Regions from separate parts of the Clostridium nitrophenolicum genome, predicted to be linked through region 1. Evidence: predicted binding sites of a transcription regulator. Region 1 holds the regulator's gene; each other region holds the start of a gene.

Region 1 (10,273 bases):
TTCTCCTGGATCTGTTCCTGCACCAACTTCATCTAATATAACAAGAGTATGAGGATCAGCACATTCTATTATAGATATAATGTTTTTTATATGGGATGAAAAAGTGCTAAGAGATTGTTCAATACTTTGACCATCACCTATATCCACTAAAATATCATAAAATGTAGCAAATTCGCTTCCTTCCTCTACAGGTACATGAAGCCCTGACTGAACCATCATAGTAAGAAGTCCTACTGTTTTTAGAGCTACTGTTTTCCCACCTGTATTGGGACCTGTAATTACAAGGCTTCTATAATCATTTCCAATAGTAAAGTTTAGAGGCACAGCGCTTCTTCCTATAAGAGGATGCTTTCCACCTTTTATATTTATATACTTGTTTTCATTTATCTTTACCGATCTCCCATCTATAGCTTTACTACACTTTGCTTTAGCCATAATAAAATCGTAATGAACCATAGTTTCAATATTTATTGATAGTTCTCTTTCATAGCCTTCTACCATGACAGTTAATGTTGAAAGTATTCTGTATACTTCATTTTCCTCTTGGATTCTTAATAAATTTAATTCGTCCTGTGCTCTCTTAACCTCAGCAGGTTCCAGAAACACTGTAGAGCCACTTCCAGAACTATCTAAAACATTTCCTTGGATTTCTTTTTTATATTCACTTTTTATAGGTATTACATATCTGCCATTCCTCATACTTATAAGGTTATCCTGAAGAAATTTACGGTAATTGGAGTTCTTTAGGATATTCTCAAGTTTAGTTTTAACTCTATCTTCGGCTATGGCTATCTTCTTTCTAATTCTTGATAACTCTGTACTTGCTTTATCAATAACATTATTTCTGTATATACATCTTTCTATTTCTTCTTCTAGCTCTTTAAGTTCATATATTGATTGTGCATAGCTGCTAACAATAGGTGCAACTACAACTTTATCTTCCATGAATCTTTTAAGTCTGACTCCCTCCTTTAAAAGTTCGTATATTGCCGTAAATTCTTCTGGCTGGAGCACTGCCCCTTTACCAAGTTTAGACATAATCTTTTCAATATTAGTCAAGCTGTGAATTGGTACGCTGGAACTTCTGTTTATAATAGCTCTGGATTCTGTTGTTTCTCTCATCCAGTTTTCTATTTCTCTAATATCTGCCGAAGGTTCTAATTTTCTTATAATTGCCTTAGCAGGCTCTGAAATAGCATATTCACAAATTATCTCCTTTATTTTGTTATATTCTAATATTTCAATGGTATTATTATTCAATTTTTATTCCTCCTACTTTTTTACTAGTTTGTTTTATAGCTAACTGCTACTAATATCTTGGGACGCATATAAAGTGAAACTTACTTCAGGTTGAGTTTTAGTTTACAATCCTGGGCGATTCCCCGCCCGTTAAATGCCATTTAGGCATTTAACCCCATCTGAAGTTTAGTTGAACGAATTTGACTTTATTAGAGTAAGATTCCTACACTTAACATAAACATCACTCCTTAATAAAACTGGACGCAAAAAGGCTGCAAATGAACATAGGTTCACCTGCAGCCTAAAAATGTATCAATAAAAAGGTAGGGATATTGTGTAAAAGGGGCATAAAAATACCGTGCTGAAAGCACGGTATACTACTCCCAAGTATATCCCTATTGATTTAACCGCTTCCCTGTTCTTAACTAATCATCTAAAAGAATTACATGGCAAATAAACCTGATTCAATCAGATTTTTTCACAACTTCTAGATGAAACTATTTAATTAGTTAGTTAAGAACAACCTCTATCATAAAACATACTCCTTTTTTGATACATTTAAATATTACAACACATTTCAGCGTCATGATTTGCGTCTTTAATGCTATTTGGATTTAATAACCATATAAGTTATGATTATATTATATTTTAAAGAAACATTTTTTGCAACAATAACTTCATATTCACTAGGTATACTATTTTTAGTTAGCTTTACTTCATTCCCATAATATTAATCCTTTTTACTCTATTGTGAAGATCAGAAGATTTTGCTTCCCTTTGCGGAACTTCCTCTTCTTTTATATTTAAAGCTTTTGCAATTAATGCTCTTACTCTTGGCCCACAGAAAGCTCCTTGGCACATTCCCATCCCAGCTCTTGTACGTCTTTTAATAGCGTCAATAGATTTTATTTTAATACCTCTTTCTAATGCATCTATAATCTCCGCTTCGGTAACTTTTTCGCATCTGCATATTATATGCTTATCTGGTTCTTTAGAATTAACATCCCCATCAAAATCTTCACTTTTTTTAATTATAATAGGTTTTCTGTAAGGTTCAAAATCCTTCCTTTCCTCCAAATTCAATCCTGAATTTTTAAGTATATCTAATACCTTTTTAGCAATAGCAGGTGAAGATGTTAATCCCGGAGAATCACCTGTTACATTTAGGAAACCTTTCACCTTTGTTTCTTCCACAATGAAATCTTTTCTTGTATTAGTAGGTCTGACCCCTGCAAAGGAAGTTAAGGCTTTTTTCATATCAAAACCACTTACAGATTTTTTAGCTGTTTCAACAATAGCTTTAATTGAATCTTCGTCTGTAGATACGTCTTCTCTATGCGCTACCTGCTGGGCGTCTGGACCTATCATAAGGTTACCGTGATAGGTGGTAGTTACTAATATTCCTTTACCTTTTTCTGTCGGCACCTGAAAGATCACTCTTTTCACCAAATAGGATTGATCTTTATTGAATATAACATATTCTCCTTTTCTTGGGATAACATTAAAATCATCTACTCCTATCATTCTTGAAATACTATCACTATGAACACCTGCTGCATTTATAACATACTTAGCTTCAAATATCTCTTTATTTGTTGTAACCTTAAAGCTACTTTCTAGCTTTTCCAAATCGCTAACTTCATAATTTAATTTTAATTTCACACCATTTTCCACAGCATTTTCAACTAAAGCTATAGTAAATTCATAAGGAGAACATATTCCTGAATCTTTGCAGTATAAAGCCCATTTTACTTCTTTGCTTAAGTATGGCTCCATTTTTCTTACTTCAGTACCATCTATTATTTCCAATCCGCCTACACCATTGGCAATGCCATCTCTATAAAGATTCTCTAAATGCTTCTTCTCATCATCAGAAAAAGCAATTACCAGCGAGCCAGTTTCTCTGTATCCAAAATTTAATTCTTTTTCAAGCTGTTCAAACATTCTGTTTCCTTTTACACAAAGTTCAGCTTTTAAAGTACCAGGCTCGTCTGAATATCCACCATGTACTATACCACTATTAGCTTTGGACGAACCGCAGCTCACATCCTCCTCTTTTTCAAGAATACAAATATCAAGATTGTACTTTGAAAGTTCTCTGGCAATGTTAGCACCTATTACTCCGGCACCAATTATTATTACATCATACATCGAAATCCCTCCATTCTTGTAATTAAGTTTTTACAAAATTATAGAGTCACACCTTTTAAATTTATATCACCATTAAATATTATGTATAAATAACGTAATATTGTTAGTTGATAATTTGTATTATTTAATAACATTATACTTATTATAACATATAATCTAAATATTTTGTAAATTATAATTACTAATATAGAGGTAAATAAAATATAGGTGAAATTAGAACTTTTATTTTAATATTTCTTCTCTTTCCTTTTTCTTAAGCCCTTTGAATACTAAATCGTAGGAAATATCAATAAGCATTTTTATAGTTTTATCATCTATTGAACCATTTATTTCAACAGTATTCCAATGTGTCTTATTCATATGATATCCAGGTTTTATTGCATTATATTCTCTTCTTAGGTCTTGAGACATAATAGGATCACATTTTAAATTTACCTTTAAATCTTTTTCATTAATATTGGTAAGTGCAAACATTTTACTGCCAACTTTAAGTACTAATGTTTCATCATCAAAAGGAAAGTCTTCATAAACTCCTTTCTTATTTAAACAATAATTTTTTAACTCCTGTAAATTCATTATCTATGTCACTCCTTTATTCTAATCCTTATTTAAAGAATATTTTACCACATATTTAACTGTTACTAATCCTCAAACTTCTACAATTATTAATAATAAACTAGAATCTTATAATTATTGCGAGCTATGCTAATCTCATGAATTAGTCTAACTAAAAGTAAAACTGACACCGTATAAAAAACGACGTCAGCTTTTACATCTTCAGCAATATTTATTACTTTTGGCTACCTTATTTGTAGATCTTTACTTCTTATTTTTTTAATGTTAACACAAGTGTTACTTAATTTAATTATAATCGTCTCTTCCTTTAAATCTGATAAATCCAGGAAATTCCTCAGAGGTTATTTCTTTAAGTTTATCCTCATCTTCTAGTAATTCACTTAAACCATCTATATCATCAATATATTCTATGTTATCATTCCAAACATCTTCGTCCTGTTTCTCTCCACTAAGCTCGTAATCATCTATGTACTCATCATACAACTCTTCCCTTTGCTCAAACTCCTCCTCAGCTTCTTTCATATCATGCTCAGATGTTGTTGGAGCAACAATTTCCTTATTATTTTCTAACTCAATCTTGGCTTCTTTTGAGTCTAAATCATCCTCAATAATTTCATCAATTTTTATAGCTTTCATATCGTACCCTTCCATCTCTAGGCACTTACCACAGTTATTACACTTTTTACTTGCATTCAAATCGCATTTTTCGCATTCTCCGCAATCAGTGCAGCTCTTTTTATTGCTAAATATACAAATTTCTCTTTTCATGGCTACTTCCTTTCTAAATGAACAATATGTAAAAATAGTCTACATACTATTATACATTATCTAATTAAAAATCCAAGCTTTAGATTTACAAATAATCTTGTATACATAAGTGTATAGGATTACAATTTCTAAGTTCAGTCTCTAAGTTAATTATTTCCAAAATTCACATTTATAATACAGAACATAAGTTTGATATTTAGTATTCTATATGATATAATTCAAGATAACTAAATTAAAGAGGTGCATTTTATGGCGGAACACAAAAGCAATAAACAACTTGAAATTTATGAATATATAAAAAATCAAATCAAAGAAAAAGGATATCCTCCATCAGTCAGAGAAATTGGTGCCGCTGTTGGATTAAAATCTACATCTACAGTTCACGGTCACCTTGAAAGACTTGAAAAGAAAGGTCTTATTAAAAGAGATGCTACTAAGCCAAGAACTATTGAAGTTATAGAAAACTCTGCGAATAGAAAAGAAATAATAAACATTCCCATAATAGGAACTATAACTGCTGGTTCTCCTATTTTAGCTATTGAAAATATAGAAGACATATTTCCACTTCCTATAGATTATGTAAAAAGCAACAAAGAGCTTTTTATGTTAAAGGTAAGTGGTGAAAGTATGATTGAAGCTGGTATACTGGATGGCGACTTGTCTATAATTGAAAAGGCAAACTCTGCGCAAAATGGCGACATAGTTGTTGCTCTAATAGAGAATGAAGCAACACTGAAAAGATTCTTTAAAGAAAAGGATCATATAAGGCTTCAGCCTGAGAACAAAAACATGGAACCTATTATTGTACCAGACTGTCAAGTTATTGGGAAGCTTGTTGGCATATATAGACAATATTAAACTATAAGAAAAATGCCAAGCACTTTTAAGATGACAATTGACATGGGACAGAGGACAATGTAGGTGAGTTTTCTTCCTTACGTCAGAAAACTAATATATTTTTAAGCCGATGTTTCACTAATGCGAAGCATCGGCTTATAATATAATTAAAGATTTTTCGCAGCGCAGCGAAGAGAAATACTCCTTCATTGTCCTCTATCCTCTAAAAAATCTTACTTAGTAAAATTCATATAGAACAAATTTCATACCTATAAGAAACTAATTAATAATTATCCTATAACCTTAGATAAAGCGATAAGTATTCCTATTTTAGCATGGTCGAAGGTAAGTCCACCTTGAAGATATGCTATATAAGGTTCTCTTATCGGAGCATCCGCCGAAAGCTCTATGGAAGAACCTTGTATAAATGCACCTGCAGCCATTATTACTTGGTCTGTATATCCTGGCATATCCCATGGTTCACATTGAACAAAGGAATCAATAGGAGAGCCAAGTTGTATACCCTTACAGAAATTTATAAGCTTTTCCTTATCATTAAATTTGATTGCTTGAATTATGTCACTTCTCTTATCCGTATATTTAGGAAGCACTTCAAAACCAGCAAGCTCCATTATTCTTGCACAGAAAAGAGCTCCTTTTACAGCTTCAATTGCAACCTGGGGTGCAAGAAATAAACCTTGATATAAAAGCCTCATAACTCCAAAAGTAGAACCACATTCTCCTCCAATACCAGGAACAGTCAATCTATATGAAGCTTGAGTAACATATTCCTCTTTTCCTGCTATGTATCCTCCTGTTGGCGCTATTCCTCCACCTATATTTTTGATTAGAGATCCAGCTACTAAGTCTGCTCCTACATCTGTAGGTTCTTGAGTATCTAAAAATTCTCCATAGCAGTTATCCACAAAGCATATTACCTCTGGTCTTATATTTTTAACAAAATCAATGATTTTTTTTATATCTGAGATTAATAAAGCCTTTCTCCAGCCATAACCGGTTGATCTCTGTATATGAACTAGCTTGATGCTTTTATCATTTTCAAGCTCAACCTTAATTTTATCGAAATTAAAACTGCCATCTGATGTTAAATCTACTTGCTTGTAATTTACACCGTACTCTCTTAATGAACCAATATTTTTTTTATCACTGATACCTATTACATTGTGTAGTGTATCATATGGAGTACCACAAATTGATATCATTGTGTCTCCAGGTCTTAGATTCCCAAATAGTGCTGCCCCCAATGCATGGGTTCCATTTACAAAATGAGGTCTTACTAAAGCGCTTTCACAATTAAAAACTCTTGCATAAACTTTATCTAAGGAGTCCCTTCCTATATCACCATACCCATAACCTGATGAATTAGTAAAATGTGAATCGCTTATTCTTTCAGCTTGAAGTGCGCTTAAAACCTTTAATTGGTTATATTCTCTTATTTCATCATAGATTGCAAACTGCTCTTTTATATCATCTATAGCTTGTTCATAAAGTTCAATTGTTCTATCACTTATACCATAAGTTTTGCTAAGTTGTTTTTTCGTTAGATCTATCATTTTAAATAAAAACCTCCTGAATTTTATCCTAACCTGTCATAGCACACGATGCCTTAAGCCTCATCATGTGCGAATAATACATTGTTTATATTAACATATAAAAAAAGAATAGGCAATTATAAGCCTATTCTTAAGTATCACTTTCTGAAACATTGTTATTAAATAAAACTGGCTTTGAAGGTGTAATAGTAGAAATTGCATGTTTATATACCATCATTTGTTTACCATCACAATCTAATATTACTGTAAAGCTATCAAAACCTTTTACATTGCCTTTAATTTGGAATCCATTTGTTAAATGTATTGTAACAAAGGTTCTATTCTTTCTTGCTCCATTTAAAAATATATCTTGTAGGTTGTTCGCTGTTTTACTCATATTCTTCACCCTCCACAACTTTTAATTATATTAATTCTATAAATATTATAAAATTCCTTTTATATTTTACGAATTCTTTGATGAAAGAAATTTCCCTGTTATATATTCCACTATTTCATTCTCATCATTAAATTCATCTTTATCTATCCATATAACTCTGTCATCTTTCCTGAACCATGTAAGCTGTCTTTTAGCATAGTTTCTACTTCCCTTTTTAATAAGATAAATTGCTTCATCAAGAGATATATTACCATCTAAGTAATGCAGTATTTCCTTATAGCCAATTCCCTTCATCGACTGCATATCTGCAGTACATCCCATGGCTTTTAGTTTCTTAACCTCATCTATAAGTCCATTTTCAATCATAATATCCACTCTTCTATTTATTCTGTCGTATAGTTTATCTCTATCCATATTTAGAACAAAGTAATAAACATTATATGGTATATCATAAATGTCATTTTCTAAATTAAACTGACTTATAGTTTTTCCTGTAAGTTTAAATACCTCCAAAGCTCTTATAACCCTCTTTAAGTCATTTGGAAATAATCTATTATAAGACTCTAAATCAACATCTTTTAGTAAATTGTGTACATATTCTTTTCCATTGATTTCAGCCATGCTTTGTAAGTACTCTCTATATTCTTCATCTACAGATGCCTCTGTAAAATCATAATTATAAATTAAAGAATTTATATAGAGGCCGGTTCCTCCAACTAGCATTGGAAGTCTTTCTCTTTCATCTATCTTATCAATTGCTTGCTTTGCCATTTTTTTAAATTCAGAGACGTTAAAACTTTCTTCAGGCTCTACGATATCTATAAGATAATGTGGTATCCCCTGCATTTCTTCTTTGGTAATTTTAGCTGAACCTATATCCATATGTTTATATATCTGCATAGAATCAGCTGATATTATTTCTCCATTAAGCTTCTTAGCTAATTTTATAGAGATATCTGTTTTTCCAACAGCTGTAGGGCCTGCAAGTATAAATAAGTCTTTCATAAAATCCCCCTTTATCACTGTATTCTCTTAAATCTCTTCTCTAATTCATTTAATGTAAATTTCATTATGGTCGGTCTTCCATGGGGGCAAGTAAAAGGATCTTCAATAAACCTTAAATCCTCAATAAGCGTTTTCATTTCTATATTTGACAAACTATCATTAGCTTTTACTGCAGATTTACATGCAAGTTTAGCTATGGAGTTATATTTAATTTCCCAGGTTTGCCCAGAACCCATATTTTTTAAATTATCTAGTATATCCATAAATAAATTTTTAATGTCTGGTTTACCTAATATAAGAGGTACTTCTCTTATACTTATGGTATTTTCTCCAAAGACTTCGATATTAAAACCAGATTTTTTAAATATATCACTATTTTCTAAATAATAATCGCAATCTTCTGGTGTAAGCTCAATAACCGCTGGAGTTATAAGAACCTGTGACATAACTTTATTTTCTTGTATGCTTCTTTTATATTTTTCAAACAGTATCTTTTCATGTGCTGCATGCTGATCTATTAAATATAAGTTGTCTAAAGCTTCTGCAAGAATGTATGTGCTTCGGAACTGCCCAATTATAGTAAGAGCTGGGAACTTTGCAACCTTTTCTTCCTTTGATTCTTCCCCTGTTCCTATATTCTCTTTCAGATTACTTTGCTCACTTAATCCTTCATTACTATTAATATCAAGTGACGTATTTTGCTTTGATACTTCACTTTCCTTTATACTATCAGCTGCATTATAACTTAATTCTTTTAAATCATTTTTTTGATTACTTAAAAAGTTATTTTCTAGATTGCACTCATAGTTTTTATTATTGCCATAATTTTCAACTTTATAATTACTTTCATTAAAAGTATTTAAGTCTATTGGCAATTGAATGGTGCTGATTTCTTTCTTTATATAATTTGATTCCTCATCCTTTTCTCTAATCTCATCGTCAAAAGGTATATCAAAAGAGCTTCTTAAGCTATTTCTTAAAGCTTCATGAACCGCATCAAAAGTTAACTTAAAAATCTCTCTATCATCCCTAAATTTTATTTCTGATTTTGTTGGATGAACATTTACGTCAATAAACTCTGGGAATATATCTAAAAAAACAACAAAAAAGGGGTATTTATTAACAGTCAAAAAGGATTTAAATGCATTTTCTACTGCTGCAGTAATAAGCTTACTCTTAATATATCTCTTGTTTACAAATATACTTTGATTATTTCTGCTTCCTCTACTTATCTCTGCATTACCAATAAATCCATGAATAGAGGATATATCCGAATGTTTCTCAAAAGCTATAACATTATCGCATATTGATTTACCATATACTGCTCTTATAGCATCTGTTAACTTGCCTGTTCCATATGTATTTAAAACCTTTTTCCCATTATTAAAAAGCTTAAAAGAAATATTAGAATTAGCCAATGCAAGCCTATTAAGTATATCTGATATATAAGCAGCTTCTCTGCTGGATGACTTAAGAAACTTCTTTCTTGCAGGAACATTAAAGAATAAATCTTTTATTTCTATATTTGTGCCTACATTACAACCTGCATCTTTAATATAATCTAAAACACCGCCATTTATGGAAATTTCCTTTCCATAATCATACTCTTCAGTTCGACTTTTTAAAACAGTATTTGAAACTGCAGCAATGCTGGCTAAAGCCTCTCCTCTAAAACCCATAGTATTTATAGAGTATATATCGTTGATGGAATTTATTTTGCTTGTTGCATGAGGCATAAAAGCCTTTT
Region 2 (10,273 bases), 380 kb from region 1:
GTAAGTAACCTTTGTAGATTTAAGAATTAATATAAATTAATAGTAGCGAGCAGTACAAGGAAGTAACTGAATGAGGAGCAGAGTTTACTTAAGGTAAATGAGCACCGCAATGAAGGAAGCTGACGCAGTAATGCGAAGGTAATATTAATTTAGATGGTCAAGCTACAAAGGGCGCATGGTGAATGCCTTGGCACCAGTAGTCGAAGAAGGACGTGATAAGCTGCGATAAGCTTCGGGTAGGCGCAAATAGCCTGTGATCCGAAGATTTCCGAATGGGGCAACCCACACTACTAACGTAGTGTACTGTAAACTGAATTCATAGGTTTATAGGGATATACCCGGGGAACTGAAACATCTAAGTACCCGGAGGAAGAGAAAGAAAAATCGATTTCCTAAGTAGCGGCGAGCGAAAGGGAAAGAGCCCAAACCAGGAACTTGTTCCTGGGGTTGCGGACAGATCACAAAAGTTGTGATTTCTTAATTGAAGAGAGCTGGAAGGCTCCGCCGTAGAAGGTAACAGCCCTGTAAGTGAAAAGAATAGCAACGAGATCTGCTCCAGAGTACCACGAGACACGTGAAACCTTGTGGGAAGCAGGGAGGACCACCTCCCAAGGCTAAATACTAACTGGTGACCGATAGTGAAGCAGTACCGTGAGGGAAAGGTGAAAAGAACCCCGGGAGGGGAGTGAAATAGAACCTGAAACCGTGTGTCCACAACCGGTCAAAGCACTTTTACGTGCGATGACGTGCTTTTTGTAGAACGAGCCAGCGAGTTACGATATGTAGCAAGGTTAAGCACTTAAGGTGCGCAGCCGAAGGGAAACCGAGTCTGAATAGGGCAATAAGTTGCATGTCGTAGACCCGAAACCGGGTGACCTATCCATGGACAGGTTGAAGCGGAAGTAAAATTCCGTGGAGGACCGAACCACGTTGGTGTTGAAAAACCATGGGATGAGCTGTGGATAGCGGAGAAATTCCAATCGAACTCGGAGATAGCTGGTTCTCCTCGAAATAGCTTTAGGGCTAGCGTTGAGAATGAGTAATGGAGGTAGAGCACTGAATGGGCTAGGGGCTGACAACAGTTACTGAACCCTATCAAACTCCGAATGCCATATACTTGAATCTCAGCAGTCAGACTACGAATGATAAGATCCGTGGTCAAAAGGGAAACAGCCCAGATCATCAGCTAAGGTCCCAAAGTGTAAGTTAAGTGGAAAAGGATGTGGGATTTCTAAGACAACTAGGATGTTGGCTTAGAAGCAGCCACTCATTCAAAGAGTGCGTAATAGCTCACTAGTCGAGAGATCCTGCGCCGAAGATGTCCGGGGCTAAAACTTACCACCGAAGCTATGGGCTCGAAAGAGCGGTAGAGGAGCTTCCTGTATGGATTGAAGTCGTACCGAAAGGAGCGGTGGACTGTACAGGAGTGAGTATGCTGGCATAAGTAGCGAGAAATAAGTGAGAATCTTATTGGTCGAAAACCTAAGGTTTCCTGAGGAAGGCTCGTCCGCTCAGGGTTAGTCGGGACCTAAGCCGAGGCCGAAAGGCGTAGGTGATGGACAATCGGTTGATATTCCGATACCGCCAACTGACGTTATTACAAATGGGATGACGCAGGAGGATAAGATGTGCGCACTATTGGATGTGCGTCTAAGCGTTTAGGTATACAGGATAGGCAAATCCGCCTGTATTAGCTGAGACGTGATGGGGAGCCCTTATGGGCGAAGTATCTGATTCCACGCTGCCAAGAAAAGTCTCTATGGAGGAAGTTGGTGCCCGTACCGCAAACCGACACAGGTAGGTGAGGAGAGAATCCTAAGACCAGCGGAAGAATTGTTGTCAAGGAACTCGGCAAATTGACCCCGTAAGTTAGCGATAAGGGGTGCCTACGCAAGTAGGTCGCAGAGAATAGGCCCAAGCAACTGTTTAGCAAAAACACAGGTCTCTGCTAAAGCGAAAGCTGATGTATAGGGGCTGACGCCTGCCCGGTGCTGGAAGGTTAAGGGGAACACTTAGCGCAAGCGAAGGTGTGAACTTAAGCCCCAGTAAACGGCGGCCGTAACTATAACGGTCCTAAGGTAGCGAAATTCCTTGTCGGGTAAGTTCCGACCCGCACGAATGGCGTAATGACTTGGGCACTGTCTCGACAACAAATCCGGCGAAATTGTAGTGCAAGTGAAGATGCTTGCTACCCGCGATTGGACGGAAAGACCCCGTAGAGCTTTACTGTAGCTTAGCATTGAGTTTCGGTATTGTCTGTACAGGATAGGTGGGAGACTGAGAAACAAGGGCGTCAGCCTTTGTGGAGTCATCCTTGGGATACCACCCTGACAGTACTGGGATTCTAACCGGTGGCCATGAATCTGGTCACGGGACATTGTTAGGTGGGCAGTTTGACTGGGGCGGTCGCCTCCTAAAAAGTAACGGAGGCGCCCAAAGGTTCCCTCAGAACGGTTGGAAATCGTTCGTAGAGTGCAAAGGCAGAAGGGAGCCTGACTGCGACACATACAAGTGGAGCAGGGACGAAAGTCGGGCTTAGTGATCCGGTGGTTCCTCGTGGGAGGGCCATCGCTCAACGGATAAAAGCTACCTCGGGGATAACAGGCTGATCTCCCCCAAGAGTCCACATCGACGGGGAGGTTTGGCACCTCGATGTCGGCTCGTCGCATCCTGGGGCTGAAGTAGGTCCCAAGGGTTGGGCTGTTCGCCCATTAAAGCGGCACGCGAGCTGGGTTCAGAACGTCGTGAGACAGTTCGGTCCCTATCCGTCGCGGGCGTAGGAAATTTGAGAGGAGCTGTCCTTAGTACGAGAGGACCGGGATGGACTGACCTCTGGTGCACCAGTTGTTCCGCCAGGAGCACAGCTGGGTAGCTATGTCGGGACGGGATAAACGCTGAAAGCATCTAAGCGTGAAGCCCACCTCAAGATTAGATTTCCCATAGCGTAAGCTAGTAAGACCCCTTGAAGAACACAAGGTTGATAGGTCAGAGGTGTAAGCATGGTAACATGTTCAGCTGACTGATACTAATAGGTCGAGGGCTTGACCAATACAATTCACTGTGCAATTTTGAGAGGGCAAATGTCTAAATGACATTTGCCGGGTAATTTAGCTAACACCAGTTAGCGTTAAGAATTACCCGGTGTTCCTTAAAAATGAAAAAACAAAAAGTAACAACTAAAAATTGATAGAAGCGAGTAGTACAAGGAAGCGACTGAGCGAGGAACAGAGTTTACTGATCTGTAAATGAGTACCGCAGGGAGGGAGCTGACGAAGTAATGCGAAGCTTATAGCAATTTTTAATAGGAAACTCACTCAGCAGAGCTGAGGAGTACTGATTCGTTACCAAAATCAAAGATTTTGACAAATCAGCATCTGGTGATTATGACGTGAAGGTAACACCCGTTCCCATTCCGAACACGACGGTTAAGCTTCACAGTGCCGATGGTACTGCAGGGGAGACCCTGTGGAAGAGTAGGTCATTGCCAGGTAATAATGAAAACACTAAGCAAATGCTTGGTGTTTTTTTATTATGCAAATAAGCAAGTGTAATATGCTCAGTGCTAACAGGTAGGTTAAGCTTTACAGTATTGATATAATGTAGGGAAAGCTTTGTAGAAGCATATAGGACGTCGGCAGATTAAAGTGCTAATTAGGAAGTTGCAATTAGAAAAGTAAAAATTAAATTAACAAGTATATCAGCAAACTATGTATGAAATAAATCCAATAGGTGTCATTCATATTAGAAAAAAGTCTTGACATTAGCGCAGTCTGGAATGACACCCTATAAATTGAATTCTAAATTAGTTTGCGAATATTAAAGTTATCTCTAAGCAAAGCCCAATTTTGCGGGAATGGAAAGCCTAGTGCCCAATAACTTATGCCTCCCAAATTATAACTCTTTACTGCATCGAATTTTGCTTGAGCACTGCGAGCGTCTTCAAACCATACTTCATGCTGTCTTCTTTGAGAATCTGTATAGTTATAATATGGTGTTTGTGATAGTGAATCATACTTTATATCAGCATTATATTTTATTGCTCTTGATACAGCTTCTTGCATACTGAAAGTTTCAGCTTCTTGACCAGGTACATGAGGAAGGAGCCAATCTCTAGCGTATAATTGAAAACCAAAATAAATTTTTTCTCTTGGAATAACAGAAACTGCATAATCTAGAACACGTATTATTTCATTTAATGGTGAAATTGCTTGAGGTGGCCCTAATCGATATCCCCATTCATAGGTCATAAGTATAACAAAGTCAGCAATTTTTCCGTGTGCAGCATAATCATGAGCTGTATATAGTGTGCCTTGCTGTTCTGCACTAGTTTTTGGTGCTAAAGCAGTTGAAACAAAGAATCCTTCTCTGTGCAGACGAGTTACCAAACGTTGAAGAAACTGATTGTAAAGTTCACGATCAGCAGGAAGTACACCTTCAAAGTCAATATTTATACCTCTATATCCTTTTTCTTTCATTATATTGATTATGTTTGTAAATAAATTCTGTTGAATATCAACACTAGATAGAACAACATGAGCAAGATTTTGACCAAGATCAGTGGAGGTAAAGTTTGTGATAGACATCATTGGTATCGAATTTACAGCATAAGCTAGTCTTATAACTGCGTTATCTTCTATTGCCTGAAGACTTCCATCTTCTCGTATTCTATATGCAAAAGGACTTAGATATGTTAAATACCTAGCTTCTCTTCTTATAGTTGAGATATTTTGATTACTAAAATCATAAACATATCCATTTACATATATACTAGGCTTTTGGGTGCGAGGGATAACTATTGTTGTGCCTGGAGATACCATGGCGGGATTACTAATTTGGTTTGCTTCCAACAAAGCTTCGAGAGAAACTCCATAATCTTGTGCAATTTCCCATAGGGTCTCTCCTGGGCTAATTGTATGTCTGCGTGCAGGTATATATAGTTTCATGCCAGGATAAATAGAATTAGGATTAACATTTGGATTTGCTTTTATAATTTCCTGAACAGTGATCCCGTAGATTTGTGCAATCCTCCATAAAGATTCGCCTGATTTTACAGTATACAAAAAGTCTTCTGTTGGAATTACTAATGCCTGACCAGTAACTAACTGATTTATATTCTGAAGTTCGTTAACAGCTATTATTCTTTCTATAGGTACATAATAGTAATTTGAAATTTCCCAGAGTGAATCACCTGGCTTTACTACGTGAATAAGCATCTATAACCTCCAAATTTTAATTTACATTTATAGCTTATGCGTAGAATGTAAGAAAAATGAGAATTCAGGCAAATAGTAGTTTAATAAAAATATTTAAAAGCTCAGAATTCAATTTCTGAGCTTTTTAAAAATAACTATTTAGTTTTGCATCATGACCTACTCGAGTAGACATAATTGATTTTTACAATCTTTATAGCTAAAAATCAGAACTAAATAAAGTAAGCTGTTGAAGTTTTGTTTCTTCTAATGAAGAAACAGATACCCCGATAAGTCTAATTTTTTCCTTAAAATCAATAGAATATAGTATTTCTAAAGCTTCATTTAAAATATCCTCTTCCTTTGATATATGCATTGGTAAGGTCTTGTTCTTAGTATGATTTTCAAAGGTTGAGGTCTTTATTTTTAAAGTTATAGTTTTTCCGCTTAAGCCTTTAGTTATTAGAGTTTTAGATATAGAGCTGCAAAAGCTTTTTATATAAGCTTCTAATTCTTTTTTATCATTAGTATCACTTCTAAGGGTAGTCTCTCTGCCAATAGATTTTCTTTCTCTGGATATTACTACTTTTCTATTGTCAATCCCTCTAATTCGTTTATATATTTCAACACCATATTTACCAAAAAACTCAGTTAAAAACTCTTCTGAAAGGTGATATAATTCTTCGATGGTAAATATACCTATGGCATTAAGTTTTTCAGCGGATTTTTTGCCTAATCCGTAGATTTTGTTTATAGGTAAAGGTAAGAGACTCTTTGGTATCATATCTTCCGTTATAATTTTTAAACCATTTGGTTTATTCCAATCGGAAGCAAGTTTAGCAAGAAACTTGTTGTAAGAAATCCCTACAGAGATAGTAAGTCCTGTAGTGTTTTTAACTTTTTCTTTTATATACATAGCTACTGAAACAGGATCTTTTTTTAATTCAGTAATATCAAGGTAAGCTTCATCGATACTCAGTGGTTCCACATAGGGAGTTATTTCATAAAATATTTGAAATATTTTTTCAGATACTTCTTTATACCTAAACATTCTTGTAGGAAGATAAATTCCATTAGGACAAAGTGCCTTAGCTATATACACAGGCATGGCACTTCTTACACCATATTTCCTAGCTTCATAGGAGCAGGTTGCAACTACTCCTCTTTCTGAAATCCCTCCAACTATAACAGGTTTTCCCTTTAACTTTGGATTATCTATAACTTCAACAGAAGCAAAAAAAGCATCCATATCTACATGTAGAATAACTCTTTCCATCCGTATTTTCCTCCTTTTAGTCGGAACACCGGGTAATTTTGATCGTTTCCACCAGCAAAATTGCCCGTTAAAGTCCATTTAGGACTTTAACCTCCAAAAGTAAAAATGGTTTAAATTCATATGAACATTATTATATCATATAAAAAAATGAAAGAGAACACTTGTTTGTGTTGTATAATAAATAATCTCTACTAGGTAAAATTATTTTCAATAAAAATTACAAATATTGTGAAATTTATTAAGTAATAGTAAAATTATATTAACACTATTTTAAGGGAGATTAAGGGATATGAAAAAATTATGTTTAAAAAATAAACAAGAAGTCACCCTAAGAGAAGCTAAAAAGGAAGACGCCCAATCTATGATAGATTTTTATAATTTGGTAGGAGGAGAAACTGATTTTCTTTCATTTGGGAAAAATGAGTTTAAAATGCCTTTGAAAGATTATGAAAAGTTTATAGAATCTACAGCAGCAGAAAATAATTCAATAATATTGGTAGCAACAATTGATGATAAAATAATAAGTATAGCATCTATTACTTCTAATCAAAAAGCTAGATGTAAACATATAGGAACTTTTGGAATAGCTATTGCAGAGCAATTCTGTGGATTAGGTTTAGGCAGAAAGATTATGGATTATCTTATAGAATGGTCAAGTTCAAATGGCATAACTAAAAAAATAAGCCTTTTAACTAGAGAAGATAATCATCGCGCAATAGATTTATATAAGAAAGTTGGGTTTGAAGAAGAAGGTATATTAAAGAAAGAAAATTATATAAATGGAGTTTATTATAATACAATCATAATGGGATTGATTCTCTAGATTCGTATAACTTTTAAATTAATATAAATTATATAAAGAAAAAGCACTATTTCTAAAATTATGTTTTAGAAATAGTGCTTTTTATATCTAGTTATTCTTATAGAAATAGTAATGCAACACCTATTAGAGCAATAAAAGAACCGAATATTTCTTTTGAAACTATTTTCTCTTTAAACACAAAGATTGATGCTGGTATGATTAATATAGGTGTTATAGAGGTTATTGTTGAGACAATAGCTGTAGGTGCATGCTGTACAGCTAATAAAGATAAAGATACGCCAATGAATGGGCCGAAAAATGACCCAATAGTTATGTTTTTCATAGCTTTCTTATCTTTTAACGCTGTAAAAACATTTTCCCAATGTTTTTTTACTGTAACAACAATGCAAAAGCCAAAGATTGCTGCTATAATTCTAATTTGAGTAGCCGCAAAGGGGTTATAGGATCCCATTCCAAACTTGCTGAAAACAAGCCCAAAAGCTTGTCCTAATGCTCCTAAAAAAGCATATGTCAATCCTTTTATAGGATGAGAAAAGGTAATTTTCTTGTCATCGGAACCTTTAGTTAATATTACAAGAGCAATACCTATAATTGTTGTAGTCATTCCTACAAAACCTAATAGTGTTATTTTTTCTCCCATTAATATATAACCTGTTACTGCAGTTATTGGTGGTACTATGGACATTATTAATTGTGATATACGTGAACCAATTTCTACATAGGCCTGGAACAAAAATAAATCTCCTAAAACAAAGCCTATTAATCCTGATAAAAGCAACCATACCCACGTATAGCCTGATGCATCTATAGGTAAAAGCATTCCCCTAGTGAAAAAATTAAAGACTGAAAGTAATATAAAGGCTATAAAAAGTCTTATTATATTTACACACAGAGAACCAACTTTTTTCCCTGCGGATTCAAAGGCAACTGCAGTAACTGTCCAGCATACCGCCGTTGCAAGTGCAGCTAATACTCCTAAATGTGATTGCAACATAAAATATTCCTCCATCTTTTGTTCTTGTTATAACTTAAACTCACTATTATATTCTAAGGTGCGAGGTAATATATGTCTACAAAATTATTTCAACAAAAATAATTATTAAGTTAACAATTACAATATTATGTAAACTAAATCTAAAGTAAACACAAAAATACTATTTAACATCTTTATAATATTGTAAATATCAACTTATATTTATATAATATGAAAAGGGATTTTACTTAAAGGAGTAACATATATGAAATACTGTATTACAAATGATAATAAAATATATAAGTTTATCGAAAATTTAAAGAAAGAAAAGGTGACTTTTATGTATAGATATTTTATTCAAGTTTTTGGAAGAGTACAGGGTGTTGGATTTAGAAATTTTGCTAGTTATATGGCGAAAAGTTTTAATTTAACTGGTTGGGTAAAAAACTGTGATGATGAAAGTGTTAGCATGGAAGTACAGGGGGAGGCCCAATATATATCTTTATTTATAGAAAAAATTAATAAGGGAAATGCTTTCGTTAAAGTAGAGAATATAAATTGCAGGAATATAGAAAATATTGAAAACGAAAGATCTTTTAGAGTTATATATTAAAAATTTATCAGTACAATATAGAATAGCAAGGATGAAATCTGAACCCTTACTTATCAGGTAAGGGTTCTTTAGTTCTACGTTCATCTATATTAAATAAAATAATCGAAAAAATTAACGTCAACGATGCCGCCCATATTGATTTAACTCCAATAGATAATGTGAGTAGTCCACCTAAAAAAGCTCCCAATAAAAATGACAATATGATCGTAAAGTAACGAAGAGATCGAATAGCTGCTTTATTATCTTTTTCTGTGAAAGCAATATAAGCTGCATAGGATGCTGATCGTAAGTTACCAGTGGACATGGTTGTACTATATGGAGAATCAACAAGCGTCCTAAATGAAGATATCTGTAGCGAAGAAACAAAGGAAATTGTAACAGTTACCACTTCATCTGGAATACTACTAGGTATAAAGCCTATAATAAAAAGAATTACAACCTCAAGGATCAAGATAGCCCTTGCTGAATCTTTTATAAACGGCATAGGAGATCTTCTTTTTACCCATTCAGAAACTATTACTCCTAATATAAATGCCAAAATAGGAGGAAGGGCCATAAGAGCTTGCCGCCAATTTCCTCTTGAAGCTTCTACTCCAAATAACACTATATTTCCCGTTTGGGCATTAGCAAAAACACCACCTCTTCCAATAAAGGTATAAGCATCTAAAAATCCTCCAACTATTGCAAGAAGTATTCCGAGGTGAACAGATTCAGAAGTAACATTATTTAGACGTACTTTTGTTTTATTTCTGCAAAGTGCACCTATATAATTAGTAAGCAAAATTTGAATAACTCCTTTCCATAAAGTGTAATTTTATAAACTCACTTAAAGCTAATAACAACAATTATTATACTGCTAATTTAGAAATATGTATAATACAATTAAAGGATGAATTTCTTGGTTGCAAAATATAGTGAAATATATTAGCTAATTATTATAATAAATACTATGCTTTCCTTTAAATTTGTATATTGTTCTGTGCTTTAGTTTTTTTATCAATTTTGTATATTGTTTCATATTCTTATCCCTATGGCAGATTAAGCTTAATTCTACCATAGGGTTTTTCATTTCACTGTTCGTTATTGGGGCCGGTGCTCTTGAGGGCATTGAAATTGCAGCAGATACGATTCAAGTACATATATGAGTTATATATGTAGATGTACCAGTAGCGAGCAATCTGTATCCTGTTGGTACATATTAAAGTTATATTTTCATATTTATTGAGATAGTATGGCTATAAAGGAAATTGTACATGTGATTTTAGATAGTTTTGAAGAATACTATAATTGTTACATGTACCATTTTGTTGCAAAAATTCTTCAGAAGCCTTGATATATCTAGAATAGACATTGGCACGCATTTTGCTCATTAATTATATATGAAAAATAACAAGGGAGG
Region 3 (10,273 bases), 2.1 Mb from region 1:
TCTGCAATGTTACCATCTCCATATTAATAATTATTAATGCCACTTAAAATATACTATACCATTAAAATCGTTAAATATTCTCTATCGAATATTTTTATATAATAATTTAGATATATCAACATTTATAGACTATATGTCTTTATAAGTATTTACATGTAAAAATAACCCAATAATGAAGAATATTCCTACTTTGTAATATAACCAAAGAACCTGGATCTCTAGTAGATTTAGGTTCTTTATCTATTATGATAAAATTGTATAATTTTACATATATAATATAAATATATGTAAAATTATAAACTAATATGTACTTTTATATAAACATTTTTCGAATATAGTCGAAAATTAATTATATTTATTTTTAGGAGGCATTATTTTTATGAAATGGTTTAATAATTTTAAAATCGCTAAAAAATTAATATCCACTTTTACTTTAATTGCATTATTTATAGGCATAGTAGGCTTTATAGGTATGTATAATATGTCAAGAATAAATTCAAATTCTGTTTCTATGTATAAAGTAGATTTGATGGGTATAAAAACTATAGGAGAAATAAAGCAAAACATTTTGCAAATTCATACAGATATGTTGTCATTAGTATACGAGAAAGATAGGAATAAAGTTCAAAATCTTGAAAACGAAATCAATCAACTAAAAGATAAAAATGATAAACTTCTTTCCGATTACCAAAGTACAATTACAACAGAGCAGGATAGAGAAATGTATTCACAATTTACTAAACTCCTTCAGGATTATAGAATATCAAGGGAAGATGTTGTAAAATCAGTAAAAGCTAGCAATTATGATGAGGCTCTAGCTGCCTTTCATAAAGCCGATGTAACAAGAGTTAAGATGTCTGAAGTTCTAAATAAATATGTTGACTTTAATATGGATTTAGCTCAAAAAGATTATGAGAAAAACAACTCCATATATAGAACATCTCTTATCACTGTGATCGGCGTAATTATATTTGGCTTATTTACAGCAATTGTGCTAGGATTTACAATTGCTTCTATAATCTCAAAACAGTTGAAACAGGTAGTAGTATTTGCTAAAGCTCTTGGATCAGGTGATTTAACTCAAACAATACATATTGATTCTAAAGATGAAATAGGAGACCTCGCTAAATCATTAAACAGTGCAAGTAACAATGTGAGAGATTTGATTTCCGATATAATTATCAACGCTAGCGATATAAGTGCTGCAAGTGAAGAATTATCAGCTACAACTGAAGAAATTTCAGCAAATATGGAAGCAGTAAATGAATCAACAGAACAAATAGTAAAAGGCACGCAAGATTTAAGCGCTGTCACAGAAGAAATCAGTGCTTCAACAGAAGAGATAAACTCAACAACAGGTGACCTTGCAAGCAAATCAACGAATTCAGCTATTTCAGTAAGAGAGATTAGAAAACGTGCTATTGACATAAAAGCTAGAGCAGAAAAAGAAATAGATATTGGAAATAAAACCTATAACGAAAAACACGCCAATATTATAAGAGCTATAGAAGAAGGTAAAATAGTTGAAGAAATAAAAGTAATGGCAGATACCATAGCAAATATATCAAAACAAACTAATCTTCTGGCTTTAAATGCAGCAATAGAAGCTGCCAGAGCTGGTGAACAGGGTAAAGGATTTGCCGTAGTAGCAGATGAAGTTAGAAAACTTGCTGAGCAATCATCTTATGCTGTTACACAAATTCAAGACATGGTTAAACAGGTTAAATTAGCCTTTGACAACTTATCAGATAGTGGAACTCAAATACTTGCTTATATCACAAATAATGTAAAGCCAAGTTATGAATTATTATTAAAAACAGGAATCCAGTATGAAAATGATTCGGAATTTATTAGCAATATGTCTGAAGACATAGCATCAGCAGCAACACAAATTAGCGAAACAATAAAACAAGTGTCTAGCGGCATTCAAAGTGTGTCATCAGTATCAGAAGAATCTGTATTTAGCTCTGAAGAAATATCAAATAGTATAAATGAGATAACAATGGCTGTTGATGAAGTATCAAAATCTGCCCAAGCACAAGCTGAACTTGCACAGAATCTTAACAATATGATACAAAAATTTAAGGTTTAAATATCAACGTTTATAGATTTTAATAGATTTAAAAGCACTCATGAATATTCAAGAGTGCTTTTTACTATTTGCAACACTATTTAATTTCTTTTATTTAATCTTTATATTTTATACAGTATCCATTTACATGTACTTAACTCGTATTTAATTTCAAATAACTTTTGTGTTCCATTAATACATCCTTTGCAGTTAAAAATAATCATATGATTGCCTGCTAACTTCTCTTTATCTCTAGTAATAATCTTATCTATTTTTATAATAATAGACTCATCTTCTTCCCCATCTAACCTAAATCTTACCGGATTTGGTACCCCGTTTTTATCGAACCATGCTACCATATCTATTGATCTTGCAACTACTTTCATATACTATCTCCTTATAAAATACTTGACATAATAGGATAGTCTTCGGATTCTATACCACCAGTAGTAGGATGAATCCCTGAGTGTAAAAAGGTACCTCTTATAACAGAGTTATTACCATACTTTAAACGAATAGAATCCATAGCCTTATCAATAGACCTATTCTTTTCTAAATTAGGATCGTCAAAAATAGATGACTGGCAAAAATCATTGCTGCACAGCTCACCAACTGATACTCCTAAACTTCTTAAAGGTCTATATTTCCAACACTCATCAAATAATTGGAAACATATTCTCGAAACTATTTTAGTAGAATCTGTTGGACAATATAACTTTATTTGATGTGAGTAGCTTACGAAGTCAGCATCTCTAAGATATATAGCAACTAACTTACAGCAGTTTTGTGATTTTCTAAGTCGCATTCCTACTGTTTCAGCAAGGGATAGTAGAATTTTATGTGCAGTTTCTTTATCTTTCACATCAAAAGGCAATGTGGTTGAATTACCTATACTCTTTGTTTCGACTCTGTTACTTTTTCTCACTTCACTGTTATCTATGCCATTTGCATAATTCCAGATCATAACTCCATGGCTTTTAAATATATTCTTTATAATATTTAAATCGTAGTTTGCTAAATCACCTATTGTGAAAATATTTAGCTTATTCAACTTAGGAAGCGTAGCTCTGCCAACAAAAAACAAATCTTCAACAGGAAGAGGCCACATTTTACTTTTTATTTCTTCTGGAAATAGTGTGTGAACTTTATCTGGCTTTTTAAAATCTGATGCCATTTTCGCAAGTAGTTTGTTATTAGAGATACCTATATTTACAGTAAATCCAAGTTCTCTTTTAACACGTTCTCTTATACTATTAGCTAGTTTTATAATATCAGGATATATATGTTCCATATTAGTAAAATCTAAAAAGCATTCATCAACAGAATATCTTTGTACTACCGGAGTATAATCCTTTAATATTTCCACCAATGAATCGCTACAATGCAGATATAGATTGTGGCGTGGTGGAACTACAACTAATTCAGGACATTTCTGTCTTGCTGTAAACAAAGGTTCACCAGTTTTAATGCTAAACTTTTTAGCAGGGATAGATTGCGCTAACACAATTCCGTGTCTACTTTCTTCATTTCCACCTACTACAGAGGAAATTTCTCTTAAATCAATTTTTTCTCCTTGCTGTAATCTATACGCTGCTTCCCATGATAAGAATGCAGAATTTACATCGATATGGAATATAATTCTTTTGCTATCATTCATAAGTATCACCCTGAATCTATTATTTGTACATATACTCCATTATATACGAACATATGTTTGTAGTCAATCCAATTATTGGTTAAAAATCCATGAGTTTTAGCATTTTTATTCTTAGTCTAAGTTCTTATGTCACTCATACTACAGTATCATCATCTCACTTATTGTTTGTTTTTGAAATGAAAAAGAGCCCGATTAAGGCTCTACATAAACAAAACTATTAATATACCCATAATAATAATTGCAAATACAGTTAACGCTATAGTCTCTGCATTACTTTCTGACGAAGTATCATTATCCTCTTCCAACACTTCAATTGATTGATCAATATTTTCATCTTTATTTGATTGTTCTTGAGATGTTAAGTCTGTCATTTATCTACACCTCCACAATTAACTTTGTACCTAAATTAAAATCCTTATTATAATGGATTTGCATATAGGGGTATGTGATCCAAGGTGCCTATTGATTTAATTAAAACCAACCACTAACAAAACTTATTATCTAATAATATTATATTATATTTTTTAAATATTGTTAATATTCATTTTATTAACTTTATAGCTATCATTATTTCAGTTTCATTTTTCTCATTAATATCTCACAAAATAATAAGCACCAGTAGTCCTACCAGTGCCTATATGAATATATTATTGAATAAAAAGGGATTTTGGCTATTTCCTCTAAGCTTTATTAACTTAGGACAATTTCTATTATAAATGTCTAATGTTACATTATTGTGACAATTTTATTACATTCCTAATTTATTTTAAAATAAATTAGCACTCAGATTTCTCCAAGTGCTTTACTGATGTCACACAGTTGTAATCTCTGCTGTTTGACCATTTCATTTAATAGCCATATCTCGCTTTACATTCATTATATAGTAAATAAAATTGGACTAAGTCTGAATTATGTCTCAAATTTTTTGATTACCAATCTGAGTATCCTGAATCTGATGATCCACTATCCCATGATCCAGAGTCGCTAGATGATCCCCAATCAGAACTTCCACTTGATAGTCCCCAATCTCCACTACTTAATTTATTTTCGTCATCATCATTACTTGTATAGCTAGGTGTTGTATCTAAGTGCCTATCATCTATAATTCTATTTTCATCGTAATGAGAATGATGCTCATGATGATTATGTAGCATTTCATTTACTAACATTCCCTCTACAAAGCCATTCATATTATTACCGTTATTTATTACTGTTGTATTATGCACCACCCGTGAACTTGGGTCACTATAACTAGCATGTCTCGGTTCTTCATCGTATGAATATGTAGATGAACTATTTGACTTATAAGTATTTTCTCCCATATTAGCTGATTTGAACTTATTACTAGAAGAATCATTTAAATCATGTCTTCTAGCAAATTCTCTAACCCTTTTATCAGATTTACGTCTAATATAATATATAAACCCTACCACAGCTATAACTAAGACTATTGCTAATATTATTGATGAAGCATGACTTTTTTTAGGTTCTACTGTTTTACTGTATCCATCATTTTTGACAACAGCCTTGCCAGTCTTAACAGCTTTTGTTGTTATGTCTTGATCTATGGCTTCACCTACTTTTAAAATACCTGTATTAAAGTCATTACTCTTAAAATAACTATTAGGTAAATTTGCTATTCTATCTAACTCTGCCCGACTAAATACATCATTTAACCCTTTGCCAACTATAAATTTATTCTTATGTTCTTTTACAGCAACCACAAAAATAGCATACTTATCCGTAGATGTCCCTTTATTAGCTATTTCTATGGCCATATCATCTATGTTTTTACCATTTAAGGACTTAAGTATATATATTTTTACCTGCGCTTTTGTATTTTTTTCTAACTCAGCAAAGTTATCGTTAACTTTACTTATAACATTGGAACTTAATACATTTGCTTCATCATTTACATAGTTCCCTGCAGCAACTACATTAAAAGATGATAATACCAATACTATAAATAATATAATTCTTGTTAAAATTGGATTGGTTTTTATTTTCATTTTTCTTCCTCCGTACGTCCATTCTATAGATCTTTTAGTGTAAATAGATTAGATTGCATATCCTGAATTTGTTCTTCTATTTGTCTTATTCTAGAATCAGTCTTTAATATTCTTCTCTTTTTAAATAATTACATTATATTGCTCCCTACACTCTTCAGGAAATTTGATGCCTATTCGTTCCTCTTCATCTTTATGATTCTCGTAACAATATATAGAATATCTTCGTGCATCTCTTAATGCTTGTAATAATTTTAATATTTCAACATTGTCAAGTTTTAAATTTAAAATATACACCCAATTTACAAGATTTATGAATTACCTTTTTAATTTTCACTATATATATTCTTTATAGTAATATGCTATCTATTGTAAAAAAAGCCCCTAAGGGCTTAATTACTTTATATTATATTGTTTTTAGTTAAGAGTAACAATAACTTGGCCACCTGTAAGCAATGAGCTGTCAAACACTAACTCTAATCCTGTTTTTCCCTTAGGCACTTCAACTACATAAACTCCACTTAGCTTTCTTCCAACTCCAATTGTGCCATCTAATTGACCAGCATTAGCTGCTGTTTGTCCCATTAAAGAATATTCGCAAGCTCTACCATCTTTATCTACTACCTTAAACATTACTAATGAAGATACTGTTTTTTCTTCTTTTGATATATTTTCTACAGTACAATCTATGGCTATAAATTCATTTCCATCTTTAGGGGCAGCGAACTCATTGCCGCTAACAGGATATACTTTATTAACAGTTATTTTATAGTCTTTTAATTGTACTACATCTCCAACCTTAAATGTTTTAGGTTCATTCTTTTTAGTATCCTCAGATGCTGGTTTACTGCTTGTACTAGTGTTTTCTGCTACTTTAGTAGGCTGGTCTTGCTTAGAACTACAACCTCCAATAATTCCTAGCATTGCAACTACTAACAATACACTTACTATTTTAGTTTTCATGAAAAAGTTTCTTTGGCCCTTTCCACAGTGAATGCACTTGCTTACTCCTTTAACAATTTCCTTACCGCAAACCTTACAATTTGTCATTTTATCCATAAGTAATTCCCCCTTATAAGTATGTAAAATTCGAATTAATTATATCAAAATTTTATGTTTTTTGCAAATATGAGGAAAATACCATAATCAATCTCAATTTTTGAAAAATATACAGCATAAATCTATTTAATTTTTACGCAGTTATATTATAATTTAACTGTAACACTGACATTTAAATTTAAATCACTTAAAGCTAAAAATAATAATTTATCAGAAGAAAAGAATAAGCAGCTAAAATTAGGCCAGTAATTGATTTAAATCAACCACTAGCCTTTTTACCTTAAATATTCCCCAACATAATTTAATATGCTAATTACTTCATTGTTTCTGCTATCTTATTTATAATATCCACTCTTTCAGGACCTAGAACTCCAGATAACTTTGTTGGCATAAATCCATTTTTATAAACTCTATCTCCATTAGCATTTATTATAGCTACAACTGTTTTCTCTAGTTCCTCATAACTTAGTAAGCCCTCTAGATATGTATCAACTAAATCTCTCAATTTACTTGCTAATTCTTTTGGGTTTTTGTAACTTGCTCTCATTTTTAATGTACTCCTTTAATTTCTTTTCTTAAGATTTTTAATATTTATATATGTACTAATTATTACAGCTATTATAGCTACAGCATTGATTATTATGCCAAAAATACTCAATTTACCACCTGTAATTACAAAGCCATAAACTATAAAAGCCATAACTACAATATTTATTATTATTGAAACTACATCCCTCATAAAAACTTCTCCTAACTTTAAGTTCATATATTTAGTTTTTACATTAGTACTACTTTTCTAAACACTCTTTCCTGAGTAATTATAACCTATATTCAACAAAATAAAAAGAACCATAGGTAGATTAATGATTAAAAATCCACTTACAGCTCTTTCATAGTAGAAAATTTTTTAAAGTGGAATATAATATTATTGATTAGTATTAATATGGAGTGTATATACATTGAACTATGTAAAAAGTACTAGATCTAGTGAAGCTAATCTTAATGAAAAATATTTCAGACCTTCACCGCTACCAGCTTTAAATAATAAAAATTTTAATTTTGATTTTTTTGATAAATATTCAAGTGGAAACTACAATAAAATTATTTTACCTGATTGGCTATTTACTTCTCCTGAAGATACAATCATAAATTATTTTAGCATATTAAGAGAGGCAGAAAGTATATCAACAGGAGGCTGCGGCACAATCGGACTTGTTAAACTTCCATATCCTATTTCATACAACTTTTTTACTTCAAAATATCAAAGTAATGTAGATTATAAAACTTATTTAAATTTCTTCAAAGATATAGGACACATTAACTTAATTAAGCTTAATAATGTAACTGATGAAAATACTCCAAAGGGAACTTACAAATATTTTATTGAAATAGAAACAATAGAGCCCTCTATAAAAGGTAATACAAGTTTTGCATATTATTATGGGTTTGTATATATAGAGGAGGAAGATGGGAAATATAAAATTTCTGATATAGACTTAAGAGGCGAAGATTTTCTATGTGCGGCTTATCACGGATGGAGACATAATGCGGAATTTTATGTAGATACAGTTTATGGAGACTGGTGTAAGCTTCTTAAAAAAAGATATCCAACTGAACAAAAAGGCTACATTAAAAATATCTATATAACTGGTAATGATGGACATGAATATAAATTTCAATTCTTTCAGCTTACAAATGGAACTGATATAGAAATTTATCAGTTTATTAAAGATACCAATAACGAATGGAAGCCTATAATCATAGACGTAGATAAATGTATACAACGGTGGAGATGCCCTTATTCCTTGTATCCAATGTATCTTTTGTTATAAAAAAATTGCACTTACTTAAAAGTAAGTGCAAAGATAAAGGATTAAATATATTTAAATTAACACCATTGTATAAAAATAAAAGGAACTTCTTACGAAGTTCCTAATAAACAAGTTATAAAAACACATACGATGTTATATTTAGAATAATATTATTATAAATATAACATAATCCCTATGCATTTTCTTTCCCTCCGAAAGATTGCAATTAAAAGTAAAAGGCAGGTCTCCTGACTCACGGGTCGTTCTCCTTCTTCCTTCCCAGATAAATCCAGTGGATATAGAATTCGTCTCCGTATACAGTAGCGGGGGCTGTAGTGGATTTTCACCACTTTCCCTTTTAAACATTATAAAAGTACCTAAAACTTTATATTAAATTTTCTTTTTAACACATTATTTATTATATCATATCATTTTTTATATTACCATATTCTTATAATAATTTTTACAAATAATTTTAAATATACTAATAAAAACTACAAAAGAAAATTTTTATCTAATCATAAAAAATCCCCTACTGTTTTGTTATAGCAAGGGAGTATAATCAAAGTTTTCATTTAGAAAACCTATAAAATTCCTTAACAAAAGCTTTTTCATAATAGAATTCATGTTCATAGTAACACTTCTTCATCTTCTCCATAGTATATAGCGAGTATAATCAGTTACCTGAAAATCGGACAAGTATAATATATGCTGATTTGACTCAATAATAAAAAATAATTGCAAAGGAGAAATGTAATATGTCATATAATAACAATCTAAATGAGAAATATAATACTCTATGTCATGATCCATCTGTTACCTTAGGCGCTCAATGTATAGTTCAAATTGGCACACGATTCTTTTTTCTTGTAGAAATAGAAACACCAATTGAACGTGTTATTGTTATAGAAATTACAGCTGCTCAATTTGCTGCACTAAGAGCTGCAGGAGTACCTGTTTGTCCTATATTAACTTCTGTTCCTACTGCTGTGGCTGGAACAACTGTAGAGCTTAGATGTACCTTTATAGTTGGTGACGAAGCTTTTATCGTTTTTGAAATAGAAAATGCTAGAGAAAGACTAGTAATAGTAAGAAGTCCTCTTTGCACAATAATCTAGTAACACTTTTGCCAGGTAGTCATGTACTACCTGGTTTATTATATTACTCTGTTTATTACTTATCCGAATAAAAAAACTTGCGTATCTTAAAGTTTCATAAGCATTAGCAATGTATTTGCAGCATGCGGCATCAAGTAAGTCTTAATTTTTTCTCCCTTTTCTTTATATACTATATCCAAAGCGTCCTCTATAGTTTTTACCACAGTGATATTAGAATTTTTAACTAATTCCTGAGATCACCAATCTTCCTTTAAAAGATTAACCCAACCCTTACTCGATTACCAAATGTTTGACATTAAATTTGTTGCTATTAGTATATGGTGTAATTATTATTTTGATATAAGAATATGCATATTTTCACAGCAATATATTCTGAGGTGTAGGTTAATTTGGATATTTTTAACCCTATATAGAGAAATCAACCAGAAAGTTAACTTATACAAGGGTATATGTTTCAAAAGCTGAAGGTAGATTTAAAAACTTTTGTCATAATAGAATTCATGTTCATAGTAACACTTCTTCATCTTCTCCATAGTATATAGCGAGGATAA

The links. The regulator LexA, encoded in region 1, represses DNA repair genes until DNA is damaged. The targets are predictions, from matches to a motif close to CNAACANNTGTTNG.
Region 2: a site for LexA is predicted at 6,620-6,633, ahead of ACZ5N4_RS17525 (DNA polymerase IV). Genes of this name have one in related genera too.
Region 3: a site for LexA is predicted at 3,775-3,788, ahead of ACZ5N4_RS09295 (DNA polymerase Y family protein). Genes of this name have one in related genera too.

What each region holds. Positions count from the first base shown of each region.
Region 1 is NZ_AP042469.1:4,051,932-4,062,204, forward strand. Features, by position in the region: gene ACZ5N4_RS19135 (endonuclease MutS2) at 1-1,260, opposite strand, end outside; gene ACZ5N4_RS19140 (FAD-dependent oxidoreductase) at 1,951-3,390, opposite strand; gene ACZ5N4_RS19145 (MmcQ/YjbR family DNA-binding protein) at 3,613-3,966, opposite strand; gene ACZ5N4_RS19150 (hypothetical protein) at 4,252-4,734, opposite strand; gene lexA (transcriptional repressor LexA) at 4,984-5,592, shown strand; gene ACZ5N4_RS19160 (methionine gamma-lyase family protein) at 5,862-7,145, opposite strand; gene hfq (RNA chaperone Hfq) at 7,276-7,521, opposite strand; gene miaA (tRNA (adenosine(37)-N6)-dimethylallyltransferase MiaA) at 7,588-8,526, opposite strand; gene mutL (DNA mismatch repair endonuclease MutL) at 8,541-10,273, opposite strand, start outside.
Region 2 is NZ_AP042469.1:3,670,989-3,681,261, reverse strand. Features, by position in the region: rRNA gene ACZ5N4_RS17540 (23S ribosomal RNA) at 156-3,049, shown strand; rRNA gene rrf (5S ribosomal RNA) at 3,374-3,490, shown strand; gene ACZ5N4_RS17530 (LysM peptidoglycan-binding domain-containing protein) at 3,798-5,213, opposite strand; gene ACZ5N4_RS17525 (DNA polymerase IV) at 5,410-6,465, opposite strand; gene ACZ5N4_RS17520 (N-acetyltransferase family protein) at 6,755-7,288, shown strand; gene ACZ5N4_RS17515 (DMT family transporter) at 7,386-8,282, opposite strand; gene ACZ5N4_RS17510 (acylphosphatase) at 8,602-8,874, shown strand; gene ACZ5N4_RS17505 (YoaK family protein) at 8,921-9,655, opposite strand.
Region 3 is NZ_AP042469.1:1,993,779-2,004,051, reverse strand. Features, by position in the region: gene ACZ5N4_RS09310 (hypothetical protein) at 1-7, opposite strand, end outside; gene ACZ5N4_RS09305 (methyl-accepting chemotaxis protein) at 380-2,092, shown strand; gene ACZ5N4_RS09300 (hypothetical protein) at 2,194-2,457, opposite strand; gene ACZ5N4_RS09295 (DNA polymerase Y family protein) at 2,469-3,728, opposite strand; gene ACZ5N4_RS09290 (hypothetical protein) at 3,929-4,099, opposite strand; gene ACZ5N4_RS09285 (TPM domain-containing protein) at 4,658-5,737, opposite strand; gene ACZ5N4_RS09280 (DUF4352 domain-containing protein) at 6,152-6,697, opposite strand; gene ACZ5N4_RS09275 (TIGR04540 family protein) at 7,107-7,340, opposite strand; gene ACZ5N4_RS09270 (hypothetical protein) at 7,356-7,532, opposite strand; gene ACZ5N4_RS09265 (hypothetical protein) at 7,753-8,625, shown strand; cobalamin riboswitch at 8,826-9,000, opposite strand; gene ACZ5N4_RS09260 (hypothetical protein) at 9,363-9,722, shown strand.